3 regions of the Candidatus Enterococcus palustris genome follow, and region 2 is predicted to be linked to each of the others. Evidence: predicted binding sites of a transcription regulator. Region 2 holds the regulator's gene; each other region holds the start of a gene.
What was found. Region 2 encodes LexA, which represses DNA repair genes until DNA is damaged. Its sites were predicted from a motif close to CNAACANNTGTTNG; they were not measured.

Region 1 (11,116 bases), 430 kb from region 2:
TATTTAGTAACAAAATAAAAAGACCCGTATCTATCGTGATCCCTAGATGTGTATGCAATAACGTTGCGATAATTTGCGCAACTCCATTCATTCCAGCAGAAAAAACTTTTGCAGGAATCAAAAAAAAGTTCAAGCTGATTGCTACTAAAATTCCGGTAACAAAAATCACAGCAAACTTTTTCAATGTCTCACTTTTTTTATATGAAATAACCCACTTACTCATCCAAAACCTCCCAATCTTCTGAAAAGCTATAGCTATTCTTTCCAGACTTATGCTTTAATTTCTAACATAAGATCCCACGCATTAGAATAACAGGTTGCTCAATAAAAGAAAAGAAAAAAAGATGAAAATGAGGATTATTTTATTCTTGCGAACGTCTCCTTTAGTCCGCCTATAGCTCTTGACTTACCTCTCTTGTCAAAAATGCTTTTTATACTTGTTTCTTCCCCATTTAATGGTACTATAAAAGTAAGAAATAATGAGAGGAGATACGCAAATGGCGGCAAAAGAAGCAAGTTTTGATGTAACATCAGAAATGAATATGGAAGAAGTCAAAAACTCGATCCAAATCGCAATGAAAGAAATCAAAAATCGTTTTGACTTTAAAGGATCGATCGCAGATATAAAGTTAGAAAACAATAAATTAGTTGTGGTCGCAGAAGATGATTATAAAATCGAGCAAGTAAAAGACGTCTTGTTCAGTAAGTTAGTCAAACGCGCAGTACCTATCAAAAATATTCACTTTTCAACAAGTGAAAAAGCTCTTGGAGGAGCCTCACGTCAATACGGTGATTTGATTAGCGGAATCGACAAAGACAATGCTAAAAAGATCAATGTTGCAATCAAAAATTCTGGTATTAAAGTCAAATCACAGATTCAAGAAGATCAAATCAGAGTCACTGGCAAAAGTCGAGATGACTTGCAAAAAGTAATTGCTTTGCTTAGAAATTTAGACTTACCTGTAGAGTTGCAATTTACAAATTTCCGTTAATACAAAAGCATAATGAGCCGAAAGAAACTTTTTTCCTAGCTTATTATGCTTTTTATTTTCGTTTATTCACTCAAAAAATCAGACAATGACTGAGCGTTTTTTCCACTATTCAGACCAACGATCAATCGAATTCGCGCTTTTGGTCCATTTAGTCCTCTAGAAAAAATGATTCCCATTTTCTTTAAGTTAACGCCACCACCCTCGTAATCATAAATATCTTCGGCGATTCCATTGGAGCAGCGGGAAACTAAAACAATCGGAATTTTTCTAGCTAAAAGCCTCTTTAGCGCAGGCAATGTTTCAGGTGGAAGATTACCTGCACCTAAAGCCTCTATCACAATACCATCTGTTTGATCATTATCTACTAGATCAAACAAACTTCCATCCATGCCAGCATAAGCTTTGATCACGTAGACTTCTCCACTGACATTTTGAATATCACAAACTTCTTGCGGGCGCACTTCACTAGCGAAAAAAGTACGCTCCTTAGAAACCATACCGATAGGACCAAATGTCGGTGTGCGAAATGTCGCAACATTTGTCGTATGAGTTTTTGTCACATAGCGCGCTGTGTGAATTTCATCATTCATCACAACAAGCACACCTCTCCCATATGATTCATCTGAACTGGCTGTCCAAACTGCACTGATGAAATTGTATAAGCCATCTGTCCCAATTTCATTACTTGAACGCATAGCTCCAGTTAATACAACAGGAATTTTATGTTCCAATGTAATATCTAAAAAATAAGCCGTTTCTTCTAATGTATCCGTTCCATGAGTGATCACCACACCATCGATTTTTTCAGTATATGCTTTTTGGATGCGTTGTTTCAGCTCTAACATTCTTTCTAAAGTCATATGAGGAGACGGAATATTAAAAATCGGCTCTACAACTAAATTGACTTTTCCTGCTAACAATTCTTCTTGGTTAAGTAATGGATTCGTATGATTCGTCGTCACATTACCATCTGCTTCTCTTGACATCGATATTGTGCCGCCTGTATGTAATACTAAGATTGTTTTCATTTTTAGTCTCCCTGTCATTCATTTATTTAGATAACTCTTCGCTCAAAAAAGAGCCGATAATTGCTGCTTCGGCTTTTTATAGTTTCTCAAATTAATTGTCCACTTGTTATTATAGTAACCCTTGTTTTAGTATAACAGCAAGTGACATTTTTTCCTATCATCAGTTGTTTAAGTCATTGCCAGAAATCGTGCATCAGCTGTTTTGTCCGCTCATGAGAAAAAGATGTTTGGACCTGATTCCAATGAGGCGGAAAGAGACGTTGAACAGGCAGTGTTGAAAACCGCTGATCCAAAAGTAATACGACTCCTTTATCATCAGTATCTCTGATAACTCGACCTGCCGCTTGCAAAACTTTATTCATCCCAGGTATCTGGTACGCAAATTGAAAGCCTTGATTTTTTTCCTGATCATAATATCCTTTGATCAGCTCTTGTTCATGATTGATTTGCGGCAGCCCCACTCCCACGATTGCCGTACCGATCAAGCGGCTTCCTTTTAAATCGATCCCTTCTGAAAAAATTCCTCCTAAAACACAAAAACCAACTAAAGTTTCTGTTGGGTCCAACTCAAAATCAGCTAAATATGCTTCCCGTTCTGCTTCATTCATCATACTTGCCTGAATTTTGGTTTTGACCTGAGGATTTTTTTCTTTGAATAGTTCATAAATGCTATCCATATAGGAATACGATGGAAAGAACACGAAGTAATTTCCCGTTTTTTGCTGGATCATATTCGTCAGACTATCTACAATCTTAACATGATTATCCGCGCGTTCTTTGTATGTAGTCTGAATGTACTTTTCGATTACTAATAACTGATTTTCTTTTGGAAAAGGACTTGGGATTCGATAACGCAAACTGTCTTCCCCACCACCTAAAATCTCTTGATAGTAATCTAGCGGTGTTAGACTTGCCGAAAATAAAATGCTGGCTTTCCCTTTATCTAGTTTTTGTTGTAATAAATAGTTTGGATCTATACAAAATTGTTTCACGATGATGTCATGATTTTGACAATTTACATACGTACAATAATGATCATCATATCCTTCGCTGATTTTAGTATAATTCAACAATTCAAAATAAACAGATAAGACTTGATTCAGCTCAATATGATCTTGATTTTCCGGAAGCCACTCTTTGATTTTTTCAACTAATGAATAGGCCACTTTAACTAGAGAATCAATTGGTCCATGTTGATGTAGAAATTCTTTTCCTTCTTCCTCACAGATCTGTTTGATTTTATCAAATTCTTTTTCGATTTTGCTAAGTGCCCGAACCAGTTTGGTTTGTTTTTTATCAAGTGTTTGTTTCAATGCGGATAGCTTATTTTTAGATAGCTCCGCTGAATACATTTCCCGTGAACGATTGACTAAGTTATGCACTTCATCTACCAAAAAAATATTCTCTTTGACTTCAGTCTGGTCCTCAAAAAAACGTCTTAAATAAACAACTGGATCAAATAAATAATTGTAATCACAGATCACTAAATCGCACCACAGACTAACATCTAACGATAATTCAAATGGACATAACGTATGCTTTCGTGCGTAAAATTCAATAACTTCACGGGTAAATTGATGTTCATTATTTAATAAATCCCAGAGCCCTTCATTTAAACGATCATAATAACCATTCGCAAAAGGACAAGCTTCTGGCGTACAATTGCGCTCACTCAAAAAACAAATCTTATCTTTAGCTGTTAGCGTCACACTTTTTAATTTCATATCCTTTTGTTTCATTGCTTCTACTGCATCTTCTGCCACTTGGCGCGTGATCGTTTTAGCAGTTAAATAAAAAACTCTTTCCGCTTGTTCCTCACCGATTGCCTTTAAAGTTGGAAATAAGGTTGAAATGGTCTTACCTGTTCCAGTCGGTGCTTCAACAAAAAGCTTTTGATCACTTAAAATTGTTTTATAAACTGCTACTGCTAATTCTCTTTGTCCTGCTCGGTAGTCTCCATAAGGAAAAGATAAATCCTGTAAAGACTGATTCCGAATTTTACGCCAATTTGCCTTAAAGATCAACCATTGTTCGTATTTTTTGGTCAAAGCATCAAAGAATTCTTCTAGTTCTTCTTTGCTAAATTCTTTTTCTTGGCGAGTAATATCGTCCGTTGTTGTTTGATAATAGGTCAACTGTAATGTAATTGACTCCAAGTCCTCTTGCTGACAATAAATATGTCCATAACACATCACTTGATACCAATACATGTCTATTTGTTCTTCTAACAAATCAGAAAATGCTGGTTCCGATGTTTTGATCTCGTCAATCACTGTCCGTTTTTTATCATCAATAAAAATACCGTCCGCTCGACCTTCAATTATGTATGCTTGATGATTCAATTCTATGTTAATGGCTAATTTAACTTCTTTTTGATAATTTTCACCAGCTTTCTTTTGAAGCTTCCGGTGAATCTTAGCACCTTCTAATGCGGTGTGTTCACTTGTATGCCGAGCATCGATACTGCCTCTGCGTAAAATAAACTCCACTAATCTGCGGACTGCGATTCTTTGCGTATTCTGCATGTTCAACTCCACCTATCCTGCTTTTATTATAGAACATACATTCGTAAAAGAAAAGAGGAGAGAACAATATACAACTACTTTGTCCTCTCCTTATAAAAACTCCTTGTTTTATTTAGTTAAAAGATCAACAATTCACAACATAAATCAAGTGGAATAATCACTATTTATTTTGACATATTCATAGCTTAAATCACAGCCAATTACTTCAAAATTTTCTACTCCTTGATGTAAATCTACCGTTAAATAGATATCTTCATTTTGTTCGATGTACTCTGTGATTTGATCGATATTTTGTGTTTTTTCTTTGTTATTTGAAAAAATCGGGTATGTTCCATAAAAAATTTCAACTTTATTCTGGTCAAACATCAAGCCGTCGGTTTTACCAAGGGCCATTGCAATTCGACCCCAGTTAGGATCGTTACCAAATAATGCAGTTTTCACTAAAGGAGAGTTGATGATTGATTTCCCAGCATTTTTTGCCTGCTCCTTGGTTTCAGCATTTTTCACTGTGACAAACATTGTCTTCGTAGCACCCTCAGCGTCTTTTACCACATCTAAAGCTAATTCCTTACAAATTTGATCCAACGCCTTTTGTAATTCGCTCGGTTTGATTTCATGATGACCACTGGCTAAAAGTGCTACAGTGTCACTAGTGCTTGTATCTGTATCGATGCTGATCGTGTTGAAAGATTGGTCAACAGCTACTTTCAAAATAGAATGAATCTCTTCTTTCTCAATTTTTGCATCTGTTACAATATAGGCCAACATCGTTGCCATATTAGGTTCAATCATTCCTGAGCCTTTGACAATGCCTAAAATAGTTGCAGCACCAATTTTTAAGCTACGAACTTTGATTCGTTGATCTGTGGTCAAAATAGCATGGGCGAAATCTTCATAGTCTTCTTTGAGGTCGATCGATTCTGTTTCTAAAAAGTCCTCAATAACATCGATTGGTAATTGAGGTCCAATCATCCCTGTAGAGGAAGGCAGAATATTCTCTTTTTTAATCATTAGCTTATCTGATAAGCAGTCTAAAATTTTGTATTCATTTTCTCTCCCTATTTTCCCAGTTGCAACATTGGCGATACCACTCGTCACTACAACTGCTTGTAATTCAGCATTTTTCACATGGTCTTTCCCGATAGGTATACATTCGCCACAAAATGTATTCTTTGTAAAAACTGCTGCAGCGTGACAAACATCATCAGCCACGATCAACCCAAAATCTTTTCTTTTTTTCTTGATTCCAACATGCGTTCCATAAAACCTAAATCCCTTTGGTATGTTTTCAAAATTCCCCATCAATAACACCTTCCCGTACATGATCAACTTGTATTCAATATAGAACTTTGTTTCTCAATTTTATAAAAGTATAAAGCAAAGAGCGGTAATAGTCAATGGATTTTATATCAAAAAATACCAATATAAAGGTTTTTTATGCAAAATAAACACTCATTCTCGCATAAAATTGTATTTCCAGATCATTTTTATACAAAAAAAGCATCCAGATAAATCTGGATGCTTCGTAGTTATCACTTTATTAATTATTTTTACCAAATATACGCAAGAATGCTATGAATAAATTGATGAAGTCAAGATATAATTGTAACGCCATGAATACAGCGATACCCGTTCCTGGTTGTCCACCAGTTTGCGTATATAGAGTACGAATTTTTTGGTTATCGTATGCTGTGATTCCAGCAAAGATAATGACCATCAAAATTGAAATCAAATAGTCAACTGGTCCACTCTTTAAAACAAAAGCATTTAGGAAAATGGCGATGATCAAACCGATCAAAGCGCTATATGCTGCGTGTCCCATTGCTGAAAGATCTCGTTTAGTAAAAATACCGATCAACGACATACCGCCAAATGTAGCAGCTGCACTAACAAAGGCCGTTACAATCGTGCCTTCTGTATACATCGCTAAAGTAACTGCTAATGTAATACCATTTAACACAGAGTAAAGGATGAAACCACTGATTGCTAAAGTTGGATTCTTCATAGCTTTAACACCTAAAAAGATAACTAAAACCAACTCAGCGATCCAAATACCATAAAAAGCAAAGGGATATTTGGCTAAAAACATCACGATTTCCATAAAAAATACATTTAAAACTAAATAAGATACTACCGCACTGATCCCGATTCCCATCGCTAAAAATGCGTAAATTTTTGAATAGAATTTGTTCAAGCCAACATTGGCTACTGCTCCATTATTCATCTATATTTCCTTCTTTCTCCTCTAAATCCGCTAATGTCACTTGAGGTGGCTGAACCATTACGACCGCATCAAGTACTCGATCTTCTTCTTCATTGACCGCTTCAATCGAAATCGTCACAACATCTTTCATCTTATCTACCTTGATCACTTCAAATTGAAATGTCAGTGTCTCATAATGAAAAACTGGTTCTACGAAGTTCACTGAAAAATTGACCACATGAGAGCCAGGGCCAGGTAAATGTTTTGAAATTGCGCTGGTAATGATTCCCATCAACATAATCGATGGAACGATTGGTTTGCCATATTCTGTTTTTTGGGCATAATCATGTTGGATATATAAGGGATTGGCATCGTTGGTTAAGCCCAAATAAAGAAGCAAGTCTTTATCTTCGATCGATTCGGTTAAAGACAGCGAATCGCCTTCCTCAATATCTTCGATGGTTTTGCCTAATTTTCTCGGTTTTCCGATATTCAAATTAGTACACCTCCACTAATGATAAGATAATTGTACCAAAATGACGACAAAAGGCAAGTTAAAAAGAAGAGGCTTCAACAAATCGTAAAATACGTTTGCTGAAACTTCTTCTTCAAGTTTATTTTTATAGAACACTTCTAGTTGTGTTGCTTAATAGCGTTTCATAAGCCTGTTCAAATTTTTGAACATCTCCAGCTCCCATGAAGACCATCACAGCATTTTCATGGTCTAAAAGCGGAGACACATTATCTTCTTTTATAACTTGGCCGCCTTTTTGAATTTTATTTCCTAAATCCTCGATTTTCACATCGCCCTGTTGTTCTCTGGCAGATCCAAAAATATCACAAAGATAAACAGCATCCGCTAAATCCAACGCCTCAGCAAATTCATCCATCAATGCAATAGTACGAGTGAATGTGTGCGGTTGAAAAACAGCAATGATTTCTTTATCAGGATACTTTTGACGAGCACCATCGATCGTTGCAATAATTTCAGTTGGATGATGTGCATAATCATCAACAATGATCATGTCAGAAACTTTTTTCTCTGTAAAACGACGTTTGACACCTTCAAATGTCAGCATTTCCTCAGCCACTTTTTTCATATCTAACTTTTCAAAATAAGCTACAGCAATCACACCTAATGCATTCATGATATTATGTTGCCCAAAAGCAGGTAAGACAAAGTGCCCAACAAATGTGTCATGGTGATAAACATCAAAAGAAGATCCTTGTGTTGTCCGCTCAATGTTTTTAGCTTGAATATCATCATCCTGTGCTAATCCATAATAATAAACTGGGACATCCGTTTTTAATTGACGTAAATATTTATCATCACCATAAGCAAAAATCCCTTTTTTTACTTGCTCAGCCATAGTTTGAAAAGCCGAGAATACATCTTCAATACTCTTAAAATAATCAGGATGATCAAAATCAATATTCGTCATGATTGCGTAATCTGGTGAATATGCTAGAAAATGACGGCGATACTCGCACGCTTCAAAAGCAAAAAATTCAGCATTTGGATCACCATGACCCGTTCCATCACCGATCAAATAACTTGTTGGTGCAATCCCTGTCAACACATGGGAAAGTAACCCAGTTGTGCTTGTTTTCCCATGAGAACCCGTTACAGCAACACTTGTATAAGGTTGAATAAAACGGCCAATAAAATCGTGATAACGAATAATTTCGGCTCCTAATTCTTTTGCACGTACCAATTCTTCATGAGTGTCAGGAAATGCATTTCCTGCAATAACAGTCATATCTTTTGTAATATTATCAGCATTAAACGGTAAAATAGTAATACCAGCTTTTTCCAAATCACGTTGTGTGAAGAAATATTCATCTACATCGGATCCTTGCACTTGATAGCCTTTTTCAAACAATACGAGTGCCAATGAACTCATTCCAGATCCTTTGATCCCAACAAAATGATGTAATTTATTTTCTTGATTGCTCATCTTAATCCTCTTCTCTTAAAGTCTATATAAAACGTAGCTTTTTTAAACAGTTTTCAATCGTACGCAATCCATTATCGTATATAATTGTGAAATAATCAACTAAAAAAAACGCCTAATCGTTTATTTTCCAACAATAAAAAGGCTTCTAGCAGCATTTTTGCTGGGTCAAGTTCTGTCTAGCCGATTATAAAGAATCACAGTAAAAAGCTGAGACAAAGCCTATTTGGCTTTGTCTCAGATCTTTTTCACTTAAAATACTTACTATTCTCTAATTCCATACTTGAATCTTTAATAATACCACTCAAGGACTTATCTAAAATGCCCTTTTTTTTCTCATGTTCTGCTTCTGCTACTTTTTGACCGTATGCAGTTTGGCTTTTAGCATTTTCTTTCGCCGTCTTCAGCTCTTTTCTAGAACGCGGCAACGTGTGACTAATATCTTCTTCTTTTCCAAATCGTTCCATATCAGGTTTGATTTGTTGGTATTGACGTCTTGTTACAGGAATTTCAGGTGAGTCTTTTGGAATGTTAAATTTTTGAACAGTCGGATCTTCATTCCCCTTCACTTGAAATGCCGCTGGTTCATCGTCAAAAAGCAAGTACGAATTTTGATCTTTTTTCATTGCTTCTGCCAATTCTTGCTCAGTCAAAGCGGGTGCTTTTTCTTCTGGAATGACAGACGCTGGAATATACTTTGGTACAAAATAAGAACGAGTATCATAAGTAAAATCCTTTGAAAAAGCTGCTTTGTTTTTATTAGAAGATTGTTGAGAACCAAAACCGTAAGAATTTCTTTTTGGCATATTACCAAATAGATTATTTTTTTGCTTTGGTGACGTTGTTTTATTATGAGTCATCATATAATTCGGCAGATTGGATTTGTGACGTGCCAATTCTGCAACTTGTTCCTGACTATGAGAAACATGTTGATTATTTGTTTGTGTTGGTTGTTTGTGCAACACTGGTTGGACGTTTATCGGATCTATTACTGGTGTACTTTGTTGAGATTGTGTTGGTGTTTTAGAGAGCATTGGTTCTTCTTGAAACAATGTTCGTTTATTTTCAGAAACTAATTTCACGCCTAATTCATCGTCATAAGCTGGAAAACGAAAATGTTTTCTTTTGATTTGAGTTGGGTTTTCCATTCGAGTCATTCCTTTATTCTACTTTCTGTCAATTCTACCATAAAAAAGCGGAATTCTAAACAATTTACCTTACTTTTTCTTTTTTATTATTGTAATTTTATTTGAACCTTTTAATTTCCATAAAAAGTAGTCGCTGAAACAAAGCATAATGCTTCGTTCAACGACTAACTGAATGTTTATTTCTATGGGTAAATACGGTTCAACAAACGTGGGAATGGACTTGCTTCACGAACATGTTCAATGCCTGCCAACCATGTAACGGTACGCTCTAATCCTAGTCCAAAGCCTGAGTGTGGAACGGAACCGTAACGACGTAAATCTAAATACCAAGAATATTCTTTTTCATCTAGATTGTGGTTACGAATTTGTTCCAATAAGTAATCATGGTCAATAGCTCTTTCAGAACCGCCGATGATTTCGCCGTAGCCTTCTGGTGCGATCATATCCGCACAAATCACAACATCGTCACGAGTTGGATGTGGTTTCATGTAGAAAGCTTTGATCGCTTTTGGATAGTTCAAAATGAAAACTGGTCGGTCAAATGAGTTGGCGATAAACGTTTCATGCGGCGAACCAAAATCATCGCCCCATTCAATATCATCAAACCCATTTTTCTTCAATAATTCAACTGCTTCATCATATGAAATACGCGGGAATGGTAATTGCGTATATTTTTTCAAGACTTCTCTATCACGTTCTAACACGTCTAATGCGTGATCACAATTGTCCAGTACACTTTGAACTAAGAACGCTACGTATTGTTCTTGGACTTCTAAACTTTCTTCTTGATGCATGAAGGCCATTTCTGGTTCAATCATCCAAAACTCGATCAAGTGACGACGCGTTTTTGATTTTTCCGCTCTAAATGTTGGTCCAAATGAGAACACTTTACCAAACGCTAAGGCTGCTGCCTCCATGTATAATTGTCCACTTTGAGATAAATAGGCTTTTTGATCAAAATAATTTGTTTCAAATAGATCAGTTGTACCTTCTGCTGTACTGGCAGTTAAAATAGGTGGATCGATTTTAACAAAATTATTGTTATTGAAAAATTCATAGGTTGCACGAATAATTTCATTACGAATTTGCATGATTGCATGTTGACGTGAAGAACGCAACCATAAATGACGATGATCCATTAAAAAGTCTGTGCCATGTTCTTTAGGTGTAATTGGGTACTCATGACTTTCACCAATTACTTCGATCCCTGTAACACCAATTTCATAACCAAATTTTGAGCGGCTGTCTTCTCTGATTTCACCAGT
Region 2 (11,116 bases):
CCCAGTTGAAATTTTTGTTTTATTAACCAAACCTATATTTGTTTTATACAGTTTACTTAGTGTCTATTATTCGGACGTTTTTTTTAGATAAATACCTTTGTCCCGCAATTATTAAGTTTTTTTAAATGTCTATAAAACGATTGCAATACTTTTCTTTTACGTTACAATTATTACGTAATGATTACAAAAAACTTTAAGTGGAGTGAATAAAATGAAAAAAATGGCAATATGGTTGGGTATAAGCACATTATTAGTCGGTTTAACAGTGTTACCTACTATCAGTTTGGGAGAAACAATTACAAGTTCTGAAGAAAATTCCAGTAATATTCCTGTAACATCTGAAGCAGTATCTGAAGAGCAATCAACTTCTTCTGCAGAGTCTAAAACGAAAAAAACTGAAAATTCGACTGAGAGTTCACGCGAAAATAGAAATTCAGCCGATTCTAGTTTGACTATTTCAAGTTTATCCTATGATTTTGTATCTAAAACTATTTCAGGTAAAACCGCTCCAAGAGCTACAGTTTACGCTACAATTGTTTATGATTCAAACGGAATTGCGGAACCAAGTGCGACAGCGGAAGCTGACAATAATGGACATTTTTCCATTAATCACCTTTTTGATACAGGAAGAAAAATAAGCCTTACCGCACAACTAAATGACGTACTTAGTGAACCGACTACTTTTATTATTCCGAATGATCCTTCGTTAACAATTTCAAATTTATCTTATGATTTTGCAACTAAAACTGTTTCAGGTAAAACTGCTCCTGGTGCTGAAATTTATGCTACTCTTTCTGCTAATAAAAGTCCAAAAGTAGATGGCTTAACAACAACAGATAAGAATGGGAACTTTTCGTTTGTAGGTCAATTTTCTTCTGGTCAGGAAGTCATGTTTATTGCTTATTTAAACGGGGCTTCTGGTGAAGAGATCAGTTATACAATCCCGACGAAAGCTGCCACCTTAACAATCAGTGATTTATCTTATGATCATGACACAGGAACCCTCAGTGGAAAAACTGCTCCTCATGCAGCTGTTGGACTTACGATGCCAACTACTATGGGACAAGCGCGTGTAATGAGTGATGAAAACGGCTATTTTTCATATAAAGAAGCCCCCCTTGCTCCAGGCACTGTGCTAACTATCACTGCCTATCTTGGGGATGATTACAGTGAAACCGTCTCATTTACTATTCCAGAAAAAACAGCTTCTTCTGATACTACGATAAATACCAAACCAATTGGTAAAACAACAAAAAATCTTCCTAAAACAGGAGAAAATAAAAATTTCAAATTGGTCATTCTAGGTTTTCTTACCATCTTATCAATACCTTTTATCTATAAAAAGATAATATAAAATTCTTAATTTAAAAAATAAAAAAACAGAAATTCACAACTCGTGAATTTCTGTTTTTTATTTTTATAGACTATTATATTTTGAAACTACATTATCCACGGTAAAACCAAATTCTTTCAAGACTAGATCTCCAGGGGCAGAAGCACCAAAGTGATCAATCGTTACAGTTGTGCCTTCAGTTCCAACATACCGTTCCCAGCCAAATGGTGAAGCAGCTTCAATTGCTACTCGTTTGGTCACAGCTTTAGGTAAAACTGACTCTTTGTATTCCGCCGATTGTTTTTCAAACAAATCAAAACTAGGCATTGAAACAACCGAAACATCTTTTCCTTGTTCTGCTAAAGCTTTTTGGGTTTCAATCGCTAAATTAACTTCTGAACCAGTTGCAATTAAGATACCTTCTGGTTTTTCGCCTTTTTGCTTCGAAATTACATAAGCGCCTTTTTGGACAAGTTCTCCTGCATGTTCTTTTGTTCCTTCAATAACAGGTAAGTTTTGACGACTTAGAACTAACACTGTTGGAGCATTTTTTGTTGTCATAGCAATCTTCCATGCTGCAACTGTTTCGTTACCATCGGCTGGACGAATCACTTGGACACCTGGCATACAACGAATACTTGCTAATTGTTCAACAGGCTCGTGCGTTGGTCCATCTTCACCTACAGCGACAGAATCATGTGTTAACACATAGGTTACAGGCGTATTTTGGATTGCTGCTAAGCGGACCGCAGGACGTAAGTAGTCTGTGAAAACAAAGAATGTTCCGCCATAAACACGGCTTCCTCCATGTAATTGAATGCCATTCATTGCTGCCGCCATTGCAAATTCACGGACACCAAACCAAATATTGCGGCCTTCATATTGTCCCGGCTCAAAATCTTTTTCAGCTGCGACCATTGTATTATTTGAAGCAGATAAATCAGCAGAACCGCCCCAGAAACCTGGTACAGCCTTAGAAATTGCTTGAATTGTTTCTTTGCTCGTTACTCGACTAGCTGCGCTTGAACCTACTTCATAAGTTGGTAGTTCACTATCCCAATTTTCAGGAAGCTCATCAGAGAAGGCTTGTTTGAATTGTTTAGCCAATTCAGGATGCTCTCTTGTGTAATTGGCAAACATTTCATTCCACTTGTCTTCGGCTTTTCCGCCTTCGTCTACCATTGTTTCTTTAAAACGAGCAGCAACTTCTTCTGGAACTGTAAAATCAGGATATTCCCAACCATAAACGGCTTTAGCAGCAGTAATTCCTTCTGCTCCGATTGGTGCGCCATGAACAGAAGATGTTCCTTCTTTTGGAGCGCCATAACCGATAACTGTTTTGACCTCTATCAATGTTGGTTTATCGGATTCAGCTTTTGCTGCTTCGATTGCTTTTGAAATTTCTTCTAAATCATTACCATCTTTCACTAAGATATGTTGCCAACCATATGCTTCGTAGCGAGCCCCAACATTTTCTGTAAATGCTTTTGATGTTGGTCCATCTAATGAGATATCATTTGAATCATATAACACGATCAGCTTACCTAGCTTCATATGTCCGGCCATTGAACTAGCTTCTTGCGAAACACCTTCCATCAGATCACCGTCACCACATAGTGCATAAGTATAGTGATCGATTACTGGAAAGCTATCACGATTATAAGTCGCAGCAGTATGCGCTTCAGCCATTGCCATACCAACAGCCATTGCAATGCCTTGTCCTAAAGGACCAGTCGTTGCTTCAACACCATCTGTATGATGAACTTCAGGATGTCCGGGTGTTTTGCTATCCCATTGACGGAAACTTTTCAGATCATCCATCGATACACCGTATCCTGCTAAATGAAGCAGACTATACAACATTGCAGAACCATGACCAGCAGATAGAATGAAGCGGTCTCTATCTACCCAATTTCTTGATGTTTTTGGATTTACTTTTAAATGCTTTGTCCAAAGCGCATAGGCCATAGGTGCAGCACCCATTGGTAATCCAGGATGTCCTGAATTTGCTTTTTGTACTGCTTCGATACTTAGTGTGCGAATTGTATTGACGCCTAACTGATCAGTGTTGTCGAACAAAAAAATCATCTCCTATTTAGGTTTTTTTTACCTTTATTAACTATATTTTATCGTATTTCGTTTATGAAAGCAATTACTTTTAGTAAAAAAAACTAAAATTATTTCCTGTTGTGCAATCCTTTAGCTTTCTGGATCTCTTTCAATTTTTCTGGCGTTACATCATTTCCTTTAGGATCAACCACTTTCATTCCCTCGATATGATGACGCATACCACCGCGAAAAGCAGCTAAATATTCTTGACGAAGTACTTTTTGTTCTGCTTTTTCTTTCTCAGTCAATTCACCTTCTTTTGCCTTTTTAGCAAGTTCATTGATTCGGTTCATTTTTTCAGACGATAACATAGTCATACCTCCTTATTTTAAAAACTAGATAGGCTCGCTCAGCGCTCAGATAAAAATAGTTCTGTAATACTTTTTCGCAGTCATATTCTATTATTATAAAAAATCGAGCTTATTGCTACCCCATATAGCTAGACAAGTTTACATTCCATGTCTATCTTATAAGATGCACACAAAAAATACAACTATATTCTTAGATAAAAAAGAAACAAAACTGCCTATTCTATACAAAAATTGCCCTAACAGTACTTATTTCAAAAAAATACGAACGCCTGTTTGATTCCTATATAAAACTATGGTACACTAAAATTATAAATTGAAAGAAGGTGCGGGTTTTGGTGAAACGTACAGACACAAGGCAAGTTGAGGTTTTAAAATATATATACGAACAAGTCGAACTGAAAGGCTATCCCCCGACCGTTAGAGAAATTGGTAAGGCGGTTGATCTTTCTTCAACATCTACTGTTCATGGACACTTAGCCCGTTTAGAAAAAAAAGGGTTGATTTTACGTGATCCCACTAAACCAAGAGCAATTGAATTAACAGCGGACGGCCTGGATAAAATTGGTGTTAAACCAACAGTTATCCCGATGCTCGGAGTTGTTACCGCTGGGGAACCTATCTTAGCTGTAGAAGAAGCTTCTGATTTCTTCCCTCTTCCTCCTGATTTAAAAGCAGAAGAAAATGCTCTGTTTATGCTGACTATCAGAGGTGAAAGTATGATCAACGCAGGGATTTTGGATGGTGATCAAGTAATTGTCCGTAAACAAAGCTCTGCATCAAATGGTGACATCGTCATTGCTATGACTGATGAAGATGAAGCTACTTGCAAACGATTTTTTAAAGAGATAGATCATATTCGTTTACAACCTGAAAATGATGCGCTAGATCCAATTATTTTAAGTAATGTGAGTATTTTAGGTAAAGTTGTTGGTTTATACCGCAATCATATTTAAATAACAAAAAAACATACTAGCAATAGTATGTTTTTTTGTTATTCCTCCGAATAAGCCTCATTAACGTTTTAATCAGCTGCTACTTTACGCTGATATGTCTCGAACTGATAATCATAACTATTTTTTTCGTCCTTAGATCCTTCACTTAAATTGATTAATGTCCAATCATCCCAAGCAACAGTTGGAAATTTCGTATCACCATCAAATATATGATGAATCACTGTACGATACAGCACATCACAATAAGGTAAAAAGTCCTCATACACTGCTGAACCACCTGCAATAAATGTAATCCCAGCAAAAGTTTTAGCGTAATCTAGAACTTCATCAATCGTATGAAATACAATGACCCCTTTTGCACGGTATCCTTTGTCTCTTGTCAGGACAATCGTCTGACGATTCGGCAGTGGGCGGCTTCCCATTCCCTCAAAAGTTTTTCTTCCCATAACAATCGTGTTGTCTTCAGTCATTTGCTTAAAAAATTTCAGATCATTTGGCAAATGCCAAGGTAATCGATTTTCTTTACCGATCGTCCCTTTTTCATCTTGTGCCCATATGGCTGCTAGCATCAGGAAACTCCTTTCAAATTAAACGGCAATCGGTGCCTTGATTGCTGGATGCGGATCATATCCTTCTATAACAATATCTTCCATATCAAAATCAAAAACAGATTTTTTTTCTTGATTCAATTTTATCGTTGGAAAAGATCGAATCTCTCGAGTAAGTTGTTCATTCATTTGATCAACATGGTTGGTATATAAATGTGCATCTCCTAATGTATGCACGAAATCGCCTACTTCTAAACCTGTTTCATGAGCAATTAAATGCGTTAATAAAGCATAACTGGCAATGTTGAAAGGAACACCTAGAAAAACGTCTCCACTGCGTTGATACAGCTGGCAACTTAGTTTACCATCATTCACATAAAATTGAAACATTGTATGACACGGCGGCAAAGCCATTGATGGAACATCTTCTGGATTCCAAGCAGACACGATCAGACGTCTTGAATCAGGCGTTTTTTTTATCATTTCAATAACATTTTTTAGTTGATCGATGAAACTACCGTCTTTGGTTTCCCAATGGCGCCACTGAGCTCCATAAATATTGCCTAGTTCACCATGTTTCTCAGCAAAAATATCATCCGATAAAATTTTATTACAGAATTCTTTATGTTCTTTTTCATAGCTTTTCTTAAATTCTTCATCAACAAGAACACGACGACCAAAGTCTGTCATATCAGGACCTTGGTATTCATCACTTTTGATATAACGTTCAAAAGCCCATTCATCCCATATGTGATTGTTATGTTGCAGGAGATAGCGGATGTTCGTATCACCATTTAAAAACCATAAAAGCTCGCTTTTAATTAAACCAAACGGCACTCGCTTAGTCGTTAACAAAGGAAATCCTTTTGTCAGATCAAAACGCATTTGATGTCCAAAAATACTTTTTGTACCTGTTCCAGTGCGATCTTCTTTCAAATGACCTTCCTCTAAAATCTTACGGCCTAATGCTAAATATGCTTCTTCCATAGTTACTGCCTCCTAATTTTCTGCAAATTCACTCAAATATTCCCAACGTTCCATTTTTTCTTCAAGTTCTTGTTCCACTATGGACAAGCTTGACTGAAGCTCTTGTAATTTTGTGAAGTCATCTCCTTGATGATTCATCTCTTGTGTAAGTTGATCTGAACGTTCTTCAAGTTTTGCTATGTCATCTTCAATTGATGCCCACTCTTTTTGTTCCATGTAGGTTAATTTGGTCTTTGCTTTTTTTTCAGTTTCTTTAAGTGGTTTTGTTTCAGTTTTAACTAACTTTTTCGATTGCTCTTTATTTGTAGTAAGATACTCACTCATTGAACCAAAATAGGTTGTGATTTGACCTTCTCCTTGAAAAACTAATAACTTATCCATTGTTTTATCAAGAAAATAACGGTCATGAGAAACAGCGATCACAGCCCCTTTAAATGTTTGAATATAATCTTCTAATATTGTTAAAGTATCAATATCTAAATCATTTGTCGGTTCGTCCAATAATAACACATTTGGTTGACCAATCAATAGTTTTAACAAGTATAAGCGGCGTTTTTCACCACCAGAAAGTTTGCCGATGATTGTACCATGCATAAATCGTGGAAACAGAAATCGTTCCAGTAGTTCGGCGACCCCAATACTTGTTCCATCTGTTCTTTGCACTTGCTCTGCTGCATCTTGTAAATATGAAATCATGCGTTGATTCGGATCCATTGCTTCATTTTGCTGTGTATAGTATGCAAGATTAACTGTTTCTCCAATCGAATACATCCCACTATCCAAAGGTAAACGCCCAGCTAAAATATTTAATAGTGTCGATTTTCCAGCACCATTCTTCCCAGTAATACCAATGCGATCTTTTGCTTGAACAAGTAAGTCAAATTCTTTTAAAAGTGTTTTATGTTCGATTCCGTAACTTCCATCTTTGATTTCTAAAACTTTTTTACCCAATCTTTGTGTCGCAACATCTATTTCCAATTGCCCTTTTTGATTGACTTGATGAAGGTTTTCTTTAAGATCATGGAAGCGGTCTTGTCTCGCTTGTTGTTTAGTCCCACGTGCTTTTACGCCAGCACGCATCCACTCTAGTTCTTGTTTGTAAAGTTGTTTTCTTTTTTCTTCTTGTTCAACACCAACACGCTCACGTTCTGCTTTAGCAATAATATAAGCTTCATAATTCCCTTTATATTCATATAACTTCCCAAAAGACAATTCAAAAATTCGGTTTGTTACTCGATCTAAGAAATAACGGTCATGAGTTACCATTAAAATTGCCCCGCGATAACCATTTAAAAAGCTTTCAAGCCAACTGATTGCTTCGTAATCTAAGTGGTTGGTCGGTTCATCAAGTAATAGTAGATCTGGTGATTCTATCAATACTTGAGCTAGACTAACACGTTTCTTTTGCCCACCGGATAACTCACCAATTTTTTTATGTAACGTTTCTATGCCTAATTTTTGTAAAATAATTTTGGCATCAGTATCAGCAGTCCAAGCATCTTCTTTATTCATACGTTCTTCTGCTTGTGCATATTGTTTTTGTGCAACTTCGCTAAGACCATCTTCAGCCAAAGCAAGTAACGCCAATTCGTAGTTTTTTACCGCTTGAATAATAGGTGTATCTCCCTGAAAAACAGCTTCTACCACGGTTAAATCAGGGTCAAACTCCTGATCTTGAGAAAGGTAGCCTATTTGATAATCATTCGCTTGTTGAATGGATTCAATATCCCCATCACCGCTATCCTTACCTGCCAAAATATTTAATAAGCTCGTTTTCCCCGTTCCATTTGTCCCGATTAAACCAATCCGGTCTTTATCATGAATATGGAAAGAAATATGATCAAATAATGTCTTCTCTCCATATGTTTTGGTCAATTCATTTACTTTTAACTCATTCATATGCTCACGCCCTTTTCATCCTGCCTATTGTAACAAATAAAAGTAAAAAAAAGAAGCTAGTTTTCTTGGTCTGCTTCTTTTTTTAATTCTCTTGTCAATTTTCTCAATGGAATGGTACTGGAAACATCATTGATTGAATATGATTCTAATAAATTAACATTTTTACGGTATTCATTTGCTTCAAAAGAAGTTATTTTTTCAGAAAGCTCATATTCATCGATCATTCTACGTTCTTCTTGATACCCAATCAAAAGTTCCTTAACATAGTTGGACTGAGATCGTACGATAAATGAATCAATAAAAGTTCCATCTTCTAATCTATGAGCAAATTGTAAACGCCCCTCAATAAAGAATTGTATGATTTCATCATCATAAACACCTTTTAAATTATCTAAACTTTTTAAAATAACTTCTGTATTTTGTAAAAAGACTTGTCGAACATTTTCTAATTCTTCTTTTTGATATTCTCGTCGATTCTCTTCATCTTTTTTGGCAAACAATAAATTAGGATGAACAAAAAATGCAATGATTTGACGAACAAAGAGCAACCAAAAACCAATAATAGACAAAAGCTGCCTTGCAATAGAACGTTCCATCCTTGAAATCAGGCGTTCATAAAGTCGATAACCTTCAATCCCAATTTCTTTTTGGCGGAAGCTTTCTTCTAAACCGTCACGCTCAATCGAAACAATCAGTGCCCTTAATTCCTGTACCTCTTGTCTCTGATCCGAAGGCAATTGCTCTGTATATAATTCTTTCACACGGTCTTGGTAATTCTCAATGACAACATTCATTTCGACATGAGGATCTTCATGATTTATCTTTTTAAGTCTCTCCATAACTTCTTGCAACAAAGTAATACCTTGAATATTGGTACTTTCTACCTCATCAGACTCAGTTAAAAATGGCAAAACAAGAATGCCGCCAACTAATGTAACTAAGATTACACACGCTGTAATAAATAAAAGTAAGGATCGTTCAGGAAAATCTTGCCCATTGATAGTTAAAGGCAAGATGAAAATCGTCGCTAAACTAACTGTTCCTTTGACTCCGCCAAATGTTAGAATCAACATTTCGTTCATTGACTGCCAAACATTTTTCAAACCATTCTTTACACTATAGATCAATACAATCGAGAAAAAACGTGCAACAAATAGTGTAACGCTTAAAATCAGAACAACTACCATTAAGAAACTATTTGAATACGTTTCACTATTCCAAATCGGTGAAAAAACTTGTGATAACTCTATTCCTAAAAAAAGAAAAACTAATGCATTCAACATAAATGTAATAGTACCCCAAGTGCTTTCAGAAACGTTTGAAAGTTCTGCCTCGAATAATGAGACCTTTTTAAAACTAGCGGCTTGCATAACCCCTGCCACAACGGCAGCAATAATTCCCGAAACATGAAAAAGTTCAGCAACCATATATGCCAAAAAAGGCAACAATAGCTCTAATAACAAATAACCAGTTACATCTCTTGCAGAAGCTTTTTCTAAAATCATCACGACTTGCCGCTTGATCATGACCAAAGCAGCACCTACAATGGCACCTCCGATGCTGGAAACAATCAACGTAATTCCCGCATCTGTAGCGGAGAAGCTGCCTGTCAGTAATGCTGCAAGCGCAAATTGAAAGGCAGTAACACCAGATGCGTCATTTATCAGGCCTTCGCCTTCTAAAATATGCATCGCTTTAGGTGGTATCTGGATTTTTCCAGATAAAGAACCTACAGCGACTGCATCTGTAGGTCCAAGTGCTGCACCCAAAGCAAAACAAGCTGCAATCGGCAAAGCAGGAATAACCATATGTAAAGCCCATCCCACACTTACAAGTGTGATCAAAACGCCAATGAAAGCTAAAAATAAAATAACACTAAAATTTTTCATAGTAGCAGAAATATCGTTTCGTTCTCCTTCACGGAACAACAATGGTGCTATGATCATTACTAAAAATATTTCTGGTTCAAATGTTATTTCCCGACCGATATCTGTCAAACCAATTAAAACCCCAACGATTATTTGTACGATTGGTAAAGGGATGATTGGAACGATTCGATTGAAGACATTTGAGAATGTTATCGCAAAAGCAAAAACAATAATTAAATAAACAAACTCCATCTCGTATCCCCCTTATTCACTATTGATTAAGCTGTTTTCCTAAATACCGTAATAATTTTTCTTTTTTACAGGTAATCTTTTTCTCTACTAATTCAAGTTCTTTTTCTCTATCACACAGTTCTAGTTGAGCGCGACGCGCTTCTAAACGAAGTAACTCAGATTTGATCAATTCAATTTTTTTATAGTTCAAAAAATTTCTCTTTTTTATATGACGTTCCCATTCGGCTTTTTTCTCCGGGGGCAATTCTTTATATTTTTCACGTAATTCAGCGATTCGTTGTTCTATTTCTTTATTCACAACAATACTTCCTTTCAGAATTTCTCTGCACATTATAGCAAACAGTTAAAGAAATACCTACTAAAATTAACTATTATTTAAAAAAATCTTTTCAAATTGACTACTTGTTTCCACAACTTTGATAAATACTGAAAAAAACATATTGTTTTCTCCTCTTTTGCTCGTTTATTTCTCTTCATCCACTAAAATACTGATTTCAGTCTCTTCATTTAAACGCTCAGAGAGAAACGCTAATAAATCCTCTAAGGGAATTGAAAATGTCATCATTGGACCACGCCGGCCATTTTTAAAATAATTTAAACGGATTTCTTCTTTCTTAAGTAATAAAGCCATTTTCTCGATATCTTGATACATGACGCCATTCTTATCAAATGGACCTAAAATAAGTCGATCATCTGAAAGACCCTTTGTATCCAGTAAAAAACTCAAAACAAGCAAAATTGAAAGAAAACTACGAATTCTTTGATCGACCGTTTGTTCGCTGATCAAAGAGAGGATCAAGATAAACAAACTGAATCCAATCACTACACCAAAAATAAATTTTCTTTTAACATTTTT
Region 3 (11,116 bases), 1.5 Mb from region 2:
CTCGACAGCATTACTCTTTTCTAGTTCCTGATTCAATGATTGGATATTTTCTAACAATGATAAATATAGAAATTGAACATTATTCTCCAACTCGCTAATTTCATCTTTTCCTTTTACCACATAATCGGTCGGTTCTTCTAGCACAACCATATTTTTAGTCCTATCAGTAATTCTATGAATTCTTCTTGTCGCCCAATAAGAGTAGCAATACGCACTCACAGTACCTATAAAAAAACTTATCCCTAAAATGTAAGGATAGGTTTTCAGAAGTGTGTCTTTGACCTTTTCAACGGGCTCTAAAAGCATATTCACTTTAATCGTATATTCTTCACCCTCTGCATCTTTAACTGTTGTATCAGCAATCTGAACAATTGACTTATTTGCAACAATAACGATTTTTTTAGGTAAGTCATTTGAATCTTTATTAAATAAGCTCAAATAAACAGTATCATTATTTGAATCTTTTACAGTCCAAGCTGTTTTACCTTGAGAGGATGCTGCATTGATTAATTCTTTTATTTTCTCTAGAGGTTTATTTTCAATTTCTGCTAATACTTCATTTGTCTTTGCTAATTCCTGACTTCTTTGATCATGCTCATAAACAATCGGTAAAAAATAATACAATAATGCAAAGCTAATTGTTATAACAACACCAATGACCGTTGAGGTGAAAAAAAATGTTTTTGTTCTTGTTTTCATCTTTTTTCCTCTAAGATATAGCCAATTCCTTTGATTGTTTCAATGTTTAAGTGCGGAACTTTTTTTCTGATATTTTTCATGTGACTATCGATCACTCGATCATTTGCTGTGAATTCATATCCCCAGATCGTCTCTATCAATTGTTCCCGTGTCACAGTACGCCCTTTATTTTTAGCTAGATATTCAACGATCCTATATTCAATCTTGGTTAATGGAACTCGTTCATCTTTATAAAAAATCATTGCCGCATCAAAGTTTATCCGAACGTCACCATAATACACTTCTAAATTTGGTGTATTCGCTCCTTGCTTTGTTCGTCTTAATACTGCTTGAACTCTTTTGACCAGTATTGTTGGCGAAAATGGTTTGATTACATAATCATCTACTTTTTGCTTAAAACTAAGCAATTGTGTATGCTCTTGATCGATAGCTGTTAACATAATTACTGGCACATCAGATGTTTGCCGTATTCTTTCTAACAACTCCAAACCGCTAATATTGGGCAGCATAATATCTAAGATAATCAAATCAAAAGTCTCTTTTTGAACTATTTGCCATGCTTCTTCACCATCTGAAGCGGAAACAACCTCATAATCTTTTTCTTCTAAGAAATCGGAAATTACTTGATTGGTCATTGTATCATCTTCAACTACTAATATTTTTGTATTCATTCCAAGCTCCTCCTTCACCAACGATTTCTAAAGTACAGAGAAACTATAATTGAACAACTTAGATTCTGTCAACTATAGTCCATTCCTTCCTCATTGTCGTCGTATTGAGTACTTCATTATCAATATTTTTTAATGCTTTTTCATGAGTAGAACGCAGTTTCATAACGTATTAATCACTTGTTCCAACATTTTCTAGAGCACTTGCTTAATATTTTAACATTAGCAAAAACATCTGGATTCTGTTTGTGTTTTATCTGGATTCTATCTGGATTTTTCATCTTTACTACTGGAATCTATCTCCTAAATATGTCTGGTATGAAAAATGAGTTGAGATAGATTGCTATCTGTTGCGCTTTACAATGTAAGCAATATAGTCTCACACTCCATTTTTAGTCAAATTTTCAAAAAAAAATACTCAAACCACTGAATAAAAAATAGCGTGGTTTGAGCATCGATAGTACATTATTCTTGATAATAAGATTCATAACCAAAGTGTTCATAGGCTAAAGCTGTTGCAATCCGCCCTCTTGGCGTTCGCTTGATAAAACCTTTTTGGATCAAATACGGTTCATACATATCTTCAACAGTCTCAGTTTCTTCACTAATATTCACAGATAAGGTGCTTAAACCAACTGGACCTCCACCGTATAATTCGATCATTGTTTTCAATAATTTTTGATCGACATAATCCAGTCCTTGATGATCGACTTGCAGTAAGGTCAATGCCTGGTCTGCAATACTGCGATCGATCGTGCCATTTGACTGAACTTGAGCAAAGTCACGGACACGTTTTAATAAACGATTGGCGATACGAGGAGTACCACGAGAGCGACGGGCAATTTCAAAAGCACCTTCTTCTACGATTTCTGTCTGGAAAATATCCGCAGAGCGCAATACGATTTCTTTTAAGTCTTGTGTTTCATAATATTCCATATGAGAAATGATCCCGAAGCGATCTCGTAGTGGCGCCGATAGCATCCCTGCTCTAGTTGTGGCACCGATCAAGGTAAATGGCGGCAACGGAAAATGAACGGGATGAGCCGTTGTCCCTTGTCCCACCATGATATCTACATAAAAATCTTCCATTGCGGAATACAGCATTTCCTCCACTACACGAGGTAAACGATGGATTTCATCAATAAACAAAACATCTCCTGGTTCCAATTCATTTAAAATCGCAACAAGATCACCAGCTCGTTCAATTGCAGGTCCGCTAGTCGTTCGAATATTAACATGCATTTCATTGGCAATCACCATAGCCATGGTTGTCTTACCAAGTCCTGGCGGTCCGTATAAAAGTGTATGATCTAGCGCTTCTTCTCGATTACGAGCTGCTTCTATATAAATTGTAAGCTCTTGTTTGACTTTATCTTGACCGATATACTGTTCGAGAAATTGGGGGCGCAGTGACTTTTCCAGTGATTCTTCCCCTTCGCTTGTTTGAGCGGAAAGCAGTCTTTCATCTTCTGTCATAGCGATTCCTCCTTAGCGTTTCATCATGAATTTCAGTGCATTACGCAAGTATTCATCCGTTGGTTGGCTACCTAATTCTTCTAATTTCGGCGTAATTCGTTTGATTTCTTTTTCACTGTAGCCTAGCGCACTCAAAGCTTCTAACGCTTCTGTTAGTGATTGATTTACTGATTGGGCAGTTGGTGTTTTAGCCATTGCTTCAACAGCTGCTTCTGATGTTTCCAGTTCTCCAAGTTTACCTTTTAGGTCTAGAATCATTTGCTGTGCTGTTTTTTTACCTACGCCAGGGAATTTTGTTAGATAAGCAGCATCTTCACTCTCAATTGCATTGATCAAACCACCGTGATCATCTGATGCCATGATCGCAAGCCCACTTTTTGGTCCGATTCCTGACACACTGATTAGTTTTAAAAAGAGTTGTTTTTCATCTAAATCACCAAACCCATATAATAGATGGGCATCCTCACGAATGACTTGGTGGATATAAATTTTAATTTGCTGATCGGTTTTGCCAGAATAACGATAGGGATTGCCTACAGAAACCTGATAACCGATGCCATTTGTTTCTACTACAATATAATAAGGGCTGATAAATGTAACCTTACCAATGATATACTCGTACATAATTTCACCTTTCTCGATTCCATTAAAGTTAGCGGATAGATTCTTTTGCGCCAACGTTCTTATGCTTGATACGCACATACGTTTCTATTTTAGCACAGATTTGGGAAAATCAGTAGCTTGATAAAAAGAAAGCCAATACGAATTATGAATCCATTCGTACTGGCTTATTTTCTTATTCAGAAATATACGTCCATTTATAGTCATATCGTGCGCCCGCTCCATGAGCCACTACGCCTTTGACTTTTTTACTACGCATGTGTGCTTCTGCTTTTTGATACACAGGTGCAACACCCATATCATCCATCAGTAGTTTTTCAGCATCTACCATATCTGTCCAGCGTTTTTCTGGATCAGAAGCATTTTTGCTACCTGACGCATTGACCAATGCATCATATTTTTCGTTTGAGTAGCGCCCTCTATTATATGATCCACCCGTTAGGAATAAATCAGTGAAACTACTTGGGTCTGCATAGTCAGCTCCCCAGCCACCCATCAGTACTTCAAAGTCACCATTTTTACCACGGTCTAGACGAACAGTAAACGGTACGTTTGTAACTGTTACATCCACGCCATCTAATGTTTCTTTGACTGCGCCTTGGATATATTCTAAGATTTTTTTCGTAGAATCTGTATCATCTCCTACAATGTCGAATTTGAATGTACTGATCCCTAATTCTTTTTTGGCTGCTTCCCAATATTTTTTGGCCTTTTCTTTGTCATATTTCAATAAGTCTTTATTCTCATCTGCAAAGTCCTTGTTGTCTTTTGGTGAATAAGACATGCCTTCTGGAACAAGTCCTGTGGAAGCTACTGATCCGTCTCCTAAGATACGTTCAACAACCGCGTCACGATCAATAGAATAAGAAATAGCTTTTCTTAAATTGGCATTGTGATAGGGTGATTTCTCATCTCGTTGGTTGAACTCAAGATAAGAAGTACGCGCATCTTTTTCGATCACAAGTTCTGGATCATCTGCCATTTGTTTCGCTAACTCTCCGCTCAAGATCACATCATCAGCTTGTCCGTCTTGGAAAAGGTTCAATGATGTTGGTGCTTCTTTAACTACTTTTACCTCTATCTTATCTAATTGAACAGTATCTTTGTCCCAGTATTGATCGTTCTTTGTGTAAGACCATTCAGTATCTGTTCCTGCACCATCGAAATCAGTCAATGTAAATGGACCATTGTAGACAGAGGACTCACTGTTTGAAGCGTAGTCTTTGCCTTTTTCATCGACTATTTTTTTATTTTGCGGGAAAAATGATGGAAACGCTAGTAAGTAATCAAAGTATGGTGTTTCTTGCTCTAATGTTACTTCTAGTTCATAATCACCGATTGCTTTGATTCCTAATTCATCAAGACCTTTTTTCCCAGCAGAAACGTCCGCTCCATTTTTTACTAATTCAAACATATAAGCATATTCAGCAGCTGTTTTAGGATCGGCTGTTCGTTGCCATCCATAGACATAATCCGCAGCAACTACAGGATCACCATTAGACCACTTGGCATCTTCTCTTAATTTGAAAGTATACGTCAAACCATCTTCACTTTTCTTCGCCATTTCTGCGGCTCCTGCTGCATGTGGCTTACTTTTTTCGTCTAAACGGTATAATCCTTCATAAATATTATTAAATGCTGAAAAACTGATGGTATTTGTTCCTAATGATAGATCCGCCGTAGGTATTTCTTGTTGTACGACTAGTTTAAAAAGCTGTTCCCCCCTTGCTTTTTTACCTTCATTACTACTATCTGTAGAACCAGTCTTACCGCCACCACCACAGGCTGCTAAAACTAATGTCGAGAGCATCATAACACTTATTAATTTCGTCTTCTTCGTCTTTTTCATTCTATTCTCCTCAATAATCAATAATTTTCTTTTCAAATTTTAATTTTCTGAATATTCTTATATTACTAAAAATACAGACAAATAGCAACTATTTTATGTAATAAAAACGTAACCAGTTTTTCCCCTTTAAAATAGTAAAAAAAAGCTTATCTGAGTAGATGTTGCTACTCAGATAAGCAAAAATTTCTATTCAAACAAAGACTTATATTCTTCATAACCTTCTTTTTCTAATTCTTGTACTGGAACAAACCGCAACGCTGCTGCATTGATGCAATAACGTAAGCCGCCCTGCTCTTGTGGTCCATCTGTAAAAACATGACCTAAGTGTGAATCCGCTTCTTTACTACGAACCTCCACACGACGCATACCTAAAGAAAAATCTGAATTTTCTTTAACACCTTGTTTTTCAATGGGTTTAGTAAATGCTGGCCAGCCACAGCCTGCATCATATTTATCTTTCGAGCTAAAAAGTGGTTCGCCACTCACCACATCAACATAAATTCCCTCTTGATAAAAATCGTCATATTTACCAGTAAAAGGTCGTTCAGTCGCATTTTCCTGTGTTACGGCATATTCAATATCGGATAGCTTTTCCTTCAACTCTTCTTTTGATGGTTTTTCCATGACAAATCACACCCTTACATTTTAGTTACTCTTATCATAGCATCATTGATAAAAAAACACTCAGCTTCTGTTTAGAAAGTGAGTGTTTACGTCTATTATTAGTTCCACGGAATATCTAAATCGACATTTTTAGCAAGATCGATACTTTCTTGTCGTTTGGCTTGTCTGAATTGTTTTCGCGCTTCATAGCCCTGACAAATAAATCGTTCTTCTTTTGTCTCAGGCTCGATCGTTTCTGGTAAAGTAGCTCCTTTAGGCACTACAAACGTCATAAAACAGGTACCAGCCAAATAACGCTCTCCTGAAAATAAATCTTCACCGATGACTTTTGCAAAAATCTCCATTGAACGTGTACCAACGCCTGATACATAAGCGTCGATACAAACAGAATGGTCTGCTTTTAAAGGTGCCAAAAAATCTAAATGATCGACAGAAGCTGTGACAATTGCCGCTCTAGATACTCGGACAGCCGAAAGTCCAGCTGTTTCATCTAGCCAAGCCATTAATTGACCGCCAAATAAAGTTTTATGAAAATTCAAGTGAGGATATGTGATCATATGTGTTTGGATTGCTCTAGTTTGAGAACATTTCATGGATGTATTTCCTTCTTTCATCGTACGATTACTCGTCAAAAGCTGGCAGCATTCTATAGAGTGTCGCAATTGGCAGCCCCATGATCGAATAGTAATCGCCTTGAATACTTTTTACTAGTAAAGCCCCTTGTTCCTGAATTCCATAGGCTCCAGCTTTATCTTGGTATTCTTTTGTATCTAAATAACGATTGATTTCGTCATCTGTCAAATCATAAAATTCGACTGTTGCTGGAACCGTCGCTGAAGATTCTTGATCGTCTTTCATCAAGACCACACTGGTATATACTTTATGCGTTCTACCACTTAATTGTCTTAACATACGAAAAGCATCGTCTCTGGAAGTTGGTTTACCCAATATTTCATTATCGATCGTCACGATGGTATCGGAACCGATCACTAAATCATTGGGGTATTGCTTGGCGATATGCATCGCTTTTTGTGCTGCCATCGTTAATACATAATCCATTGGAGTAAAATAGTCTTTGACTTCTTCGTTGATGTCTGCTGGCACCACTTCAAAATCAGAAATAATTCGACTCAGCAACTCACATCTGCGAGGAGATTGCGAGGCAAGAATAACTGCCATTAGGATAAAACCTTCTTCCCATAATTTTTAATGTGGATCTTGTATACGCTTAAACATTTTTTCCATATCTGAATTGGTAAAATGAATCAAAACAGGTCGGCCGTGCGGGCAATTAAAAGGATTTTCACAGGTCTCAAGATCCTTCAATAAAACCCGAGCTTGTTGTTCATTTAAATAATGATTGGCTTTGATCGAGCGTTTACAACTCATCATGATCGCTGTTGCTTCACGGAATTTTTTCACACTGACTGAACCTGTGGTCAAAAACATATCGATCATTTCTCGAATGATCGTCTCTTCTTCACCAGCAGGATACCACGTTGGATGCGCCCGAACAATAAAACTATTTTGACCGAAGTCTTCTAAATGAATTCCGACTTCTGCCAGAGTTTCTTTTTGTTCTTTGATTTTCAATGCATCACTATTTGGATAATCGATCACGATCGGTACTAATAATTCTTGTAAATCATTCGTCACTTCGCCGATTTTTTCTCTAAAATACTCATACTTGACTCGTTCTTGAGCAGCATGTTGATCGATGATGTATAAGCCATCTTTACTTTGAGCAAATAGATACGTGCCATGCATTTGACCAAAATACTCTAATTCAGGAAAACGTTCTTTGGGTCTTTCATCTGCTAGTTTGTTCAACATTTTATTTAAGTCATTTTGAGCGCCTTGTGCTGAAAAATCAACTTCTGGATGATGGCTTAATTCTTCTTGATACACTTGCTCATCAATCGTTGGTTTCTCTTCCACTTGAGGGATTTCTTCTGCTTTTAATGGTTCTGCAGGTTCGTCCAAATGACTGTTTGCTGAATGAGTCTCTTCCTCAACATCCGTTGGTGAGCTGAAAGCGTAGGCCATCAACGCTTCTTTTTCAAGCTCTTCTTTGGTTTGAGGTTTCGTTTCTTTTACCCAATTACTAGTAGGCTTTTGCGCTTGAAATGTTGGCGATGTTTCTTTGACAAAGAAATTGCCGCTAGTTGGATCATAGCCTAAACTGCCTGGTTTTCGAATTGGTTGGCTCGTTTCCGCCTGCTCTGTTAATGGAATCTCCATTTGTTCCACTTTCGGTTGCTGTTCAACTTTCTTTTTAAACTGAAGATTGTCTGCAGCATTTGGGATAAGTTGTTGATGACTCAACACTTCACGAATGGCTTCACTGATCAAGAGCATCAATTCTTTTTCTTTACTCAAACGGACTTCTTGTTTTGTGGGATGCACATTGACATCCACTAGCAATGGGTCCATTTCAATTTCTAATACAGCCAGCGGAAAGCGTCCGACCATTAATTTTGAGCCGTAGCCGTCAACGATTGCTTTATTCAGCGCGAAATTCTTGATATAACGGCCATTTATGATCGTTGATAAATAGTTTCGACTTGCTCTAGTCACTTCGGGTAATGAGACATAGCCTGTCAATTTAAAGTCTAAATCTTCTGCTTCGATTTTCAGCATTTTTTTTGCAGTGCCAATCCCATAAATTCCGGCAATCGTTTGTTTCAAATCACCATTGCCAGCTGTATTCATCATTTTATTCCCATCATGAACTAAACGAAAAGCAATTTTAGGATGGCTTAATGCCAAGCGATTGACGATATCCCCTACATTGGCAAGTTCAGTTTGGATCGTTTTGACATATTTTAAACGAGCTGGTGTATTAAAAAATAAATTTGAAACGGTGATTTTTGTTCCTTTTCTTAAAGCAGCCGGACGGTGTTCTTCGACCTTGCCGCCTTTCATTTGAACATAACTGCCTTCCTCTTCTTCGGAAACAGCTGTTTCTACGATGATTTCTGAAACAGAGGCGATACTGGGCAGGGCTTCTCCACGAAACCCTAAACTACGAATGCGGAATAAATCGTCTCTTGTATGGATTTTACTTGTGGCATGACGCTTAAATGCACTTATAATGTCTTCTTTTGTGATGCCTTCACCATTATCGATGACTTGGATCGTTTTAAGTCCTGCTTCTTCAATAAAAATATCGATTTGTGTACTTCCAGCATCGATCGCATTTTCTACAAGTTCTTTGACAACTGATGCAGGACGTTCTACTACTTCACCAGCAGCGATCTGATTGGCAAGTTGTTCTGATAATTCTTGTATTTTTCCCATCTATACGATCCTTTCATTGCTCAGTTTTTTTGGATTTAGATTCTTTTTTGCAGTTCATGCAATTTATTTAAAGCATCCATTGGTGTCATTTCTAATAAATTGATTTTTTTCAAGGTATCGATCACACCTAATTCATCTGTGGATACTTCTTTGAATAGAGATAATTGTTCAGTATCTTCTTTAATCTCGTCTTTGTATTCAACTGTTTTAAGTGGTTGCTCGTCTGATTCTAAAGCAGTAAGAATCGTAGCCGCACGTTCTAATAACGCACTAGGTAAGCCAGCAATTTTCGCTACATGAATCCCGTAACTTTTGTCAGCAGGTCCATCCATCATTTTATGCAAGAAGACAACTTCGCCATTTTTTTCCACTGCCCCGACATGAACATTTTTCAAGCCAGCCAAGCTTTCGTCTAAGACCGTTAATTCATGATAATGGGTAGAGAATAATGTTTTGGCTTTGACTTCTCGATGGATATACTCAATGATTGCTTGTGCTAATGCCATGCCATCATAGGTTGCTGTTCCTCGACCAAGCTCATCGAATAAAATCAAACTGTTTGGTGTGGCATGACGTAAGGCTTGATTGGCTTCCATCATTTCTACCATAAACGTACTTTGACCCGCAATCAAATCATCCGATGCCCCAATTCTAGTGAAAATTTGGTCAAAAATTGGTAGATCGGCAGATTCAGCGGGCACGAAACAACCGATTTGAGCCATCACGACCGTTAGTGCTAATTGACGCATGTAGGTACTTTTACCGGACATATTCGGTCCTGTGATTAATAGAATGATGTTCTCTTTGCTCATATGAACACTGTTTGGAATATATTCTTGATGCCCTAAGACTTTTTCTACAACAGGGTGACGACCTTCAACAATATGCAGTTCTTTGCTATTACTTTTTAAGGTTGGCCGAACGTATTGGTATCTTTCACTAACCGTTGCAAAAGCTTGTAAAACATCCACTGCGCTGATTGTTTTCGCTAGTTTTTGCAGACGTTCGATATTGGCTTTGACTTGTTCTCGGACTTCTAGGAATAATTGATATTCTAGATCCACTGATTTTTCTTCTGCTTCTAAGATCAACGTTTCCATTTCTTTTAGTTCAGGGGTGATAAAACGTTCCGCATTTGCTAGCGTTTGTTTACGTTCGTACTTGCCTTCTTCTAGGTTGGCTAAATTTGATTTTGTGACTTCGATATAGTAACCGAATACTCGATTAAAGCCTACTTTTAGCGTTTTGATTCCTGTTTCTTGACGTTCTTTTGCTTCTAACTCTGCTAACCATTGTTTTCCGTGGCGCATAGCATCGCGGTATTCATCTAGTTTTTCATTGTAATTATCTTTGATGATATTTCCTTCTGTGATCGCAAGCGGCGCTTCTTCGTTGATGGCTGTATTGATTAGTTCCACGATATCTTCAGCTGGGTTTAAATCTAATAGCAGATCATTCCACTCACCTTGATTGATTCCAACGATCAGTTCACGAACCAATGGGACTTGCTCTAACGATGTTTTCAGTTGGATCAAATCGCGCCCATTCACATTCCCAAAGGCAACACGACCTGCTAGCCGTTCTAAATCGTAGACTTTTGTTAAAGTCGATTGTAAATCCACACGTTCAAAATAGGCATTTAATAACGATTGCACCATTTCTTGACGCATTTGGATTTGTTTTTCTTGGATCAAGGGACGATCGAGCCATTGTTTTAGTAAACGGCCGCCCATTGCGGTTTTTGTTTCATCTAGCAGCCATAATAACGTCCCTTTTTTCAAACCTGTTCGGATCGATTGGCTCAATTCTAAGTTGAATTTAGAATAATGATCCATTTTCAAGAAGTGATCTGGCTGATATTCTACAGCTTTTTGAATAT

Region 1: A5821_RS05545 (ATP-dependent DNA helicase) is a predicted target of LexA. The motif match lies at 4,576-4,589, and genes of this name have one in related genera.
Region 3: ruvA (Holliday junction branch migration protein RuvA) is a predicted target of LexA. The motif match lies at 3,539-3,552, and genes of this name have one in related genera.

What each region holds. Positions count from the first base shown of each region.
Region 1 is NZ_CP147244.1:1,167,300-1,178,415, forward strand. Features, by position in the region: gene A5821_RS05530 (YitT family protein) at 1-223, opposite strand, end outside; gene A5821_RS05535 (YajQ family cyclic di-GMP-binding protein) at 498-992, shown strand; gene A5821_RS05540 (asparaginase) at 1,055-2,020, opposite strand; gene A5821_RS05545 (ATP-dependent DNA helicase) at 2,194-4,545, opposite strand; gene argJ (bifunctional glutamate N-acetyltransferase/amino-acid acetyltransferase ArgJ) at 4,690-5,847, opposite strand; gene A5821_RS05555 (Bax inhibitor-1/YccA family protein) at 6,086-6,769, opposite strand; gene A5821_RS05560 (MaoC family dehydratase) at 6,762-7,244, opposite strand; gene murC (UDP-N-acetylmuramate--L-alanine ligase) at 7,369-8,706, opposite strand; gene A5821_RS05570 (hypothetical protein) at 8,952-9,851, opposite strand; gene asnS (asparagine--tRNA ligase) at 10,034-11,116, opposite strand, start outside.
Region 2 is NZ_CP147244.1:734,325-745,440, forward strand. Features, by position in the region: gene A5821_RS03355 (LPXTG cell wall anchor domain-containing protein) at 212-1,354, shown strand; gene tkt (transketolase) at 1,418-3,412, opposite strand; gene A5821_RS03365 (DUF896 family protein) at 3,511-3,753, opposite strand; gene lexA (transcriptional repressor LexA) at 4,086-4,706, shown strand; gene A5821_RS03375 (dihydrofolate reductase) at 4,775-5,275, opposite strand; gene A5821_RS03380 (thymidylate synthase) at 5,294-6,241, opposite strand; gene A5821_RS03385 (ABC-F family ATP-binding cassette domain-containing protein) at 6,254-8,140, opposite strand; gene A5821_RS03390 (cation:proton antiporter) at 8,197-10,260, opposite strand; gene A5821_RS03395 (hypothetical protein) at 10,280-10,558, opposite strand; gene A5821_RS03400 (hypothetical protein) at 10,724-11,116, opposite strand, start outside.
Region 3 is NZ_CP147244.1:2,281,911-2,293,026, forward strand. Features, by position in the region: gene A5821_RS10750 (sensor histidine kinase) at 1-699, opposite strand, end outside; gene A5821_RS10755 (response regulator transcription factor) at 696-1,370, opposite strand; gene ruvB (Holliday junction branch migration DNA helicase RuvB) at 1,833-2,843, opposite strand; gene ruvA (Holliday junction branch migration protein RuvA) at 2,856-3,467, opposite strand; gene A5821_RS10770 (peptide ABC transporter substrate-binding protein) at 3,640-5,313, opposite strand; gene msrB (peptide-methionine (R)-S-oxide reductase MsrB) at 5,500-5,937, opposite strand; gene A5821_RS10780 (acyl-CoA thioesterase) at 6,036-6,530, opposite strand; gene A5821_RS10785 (Maf family protein) at 6,559-7,116, opposite strand; gene mutL (DNA mismatch repair endonuclease MutL) at 7,144-9,237, opposite strand; gene mutS (DNA mismatch repair protein MutS) at 9,273-11,116, opposite strand, start outside.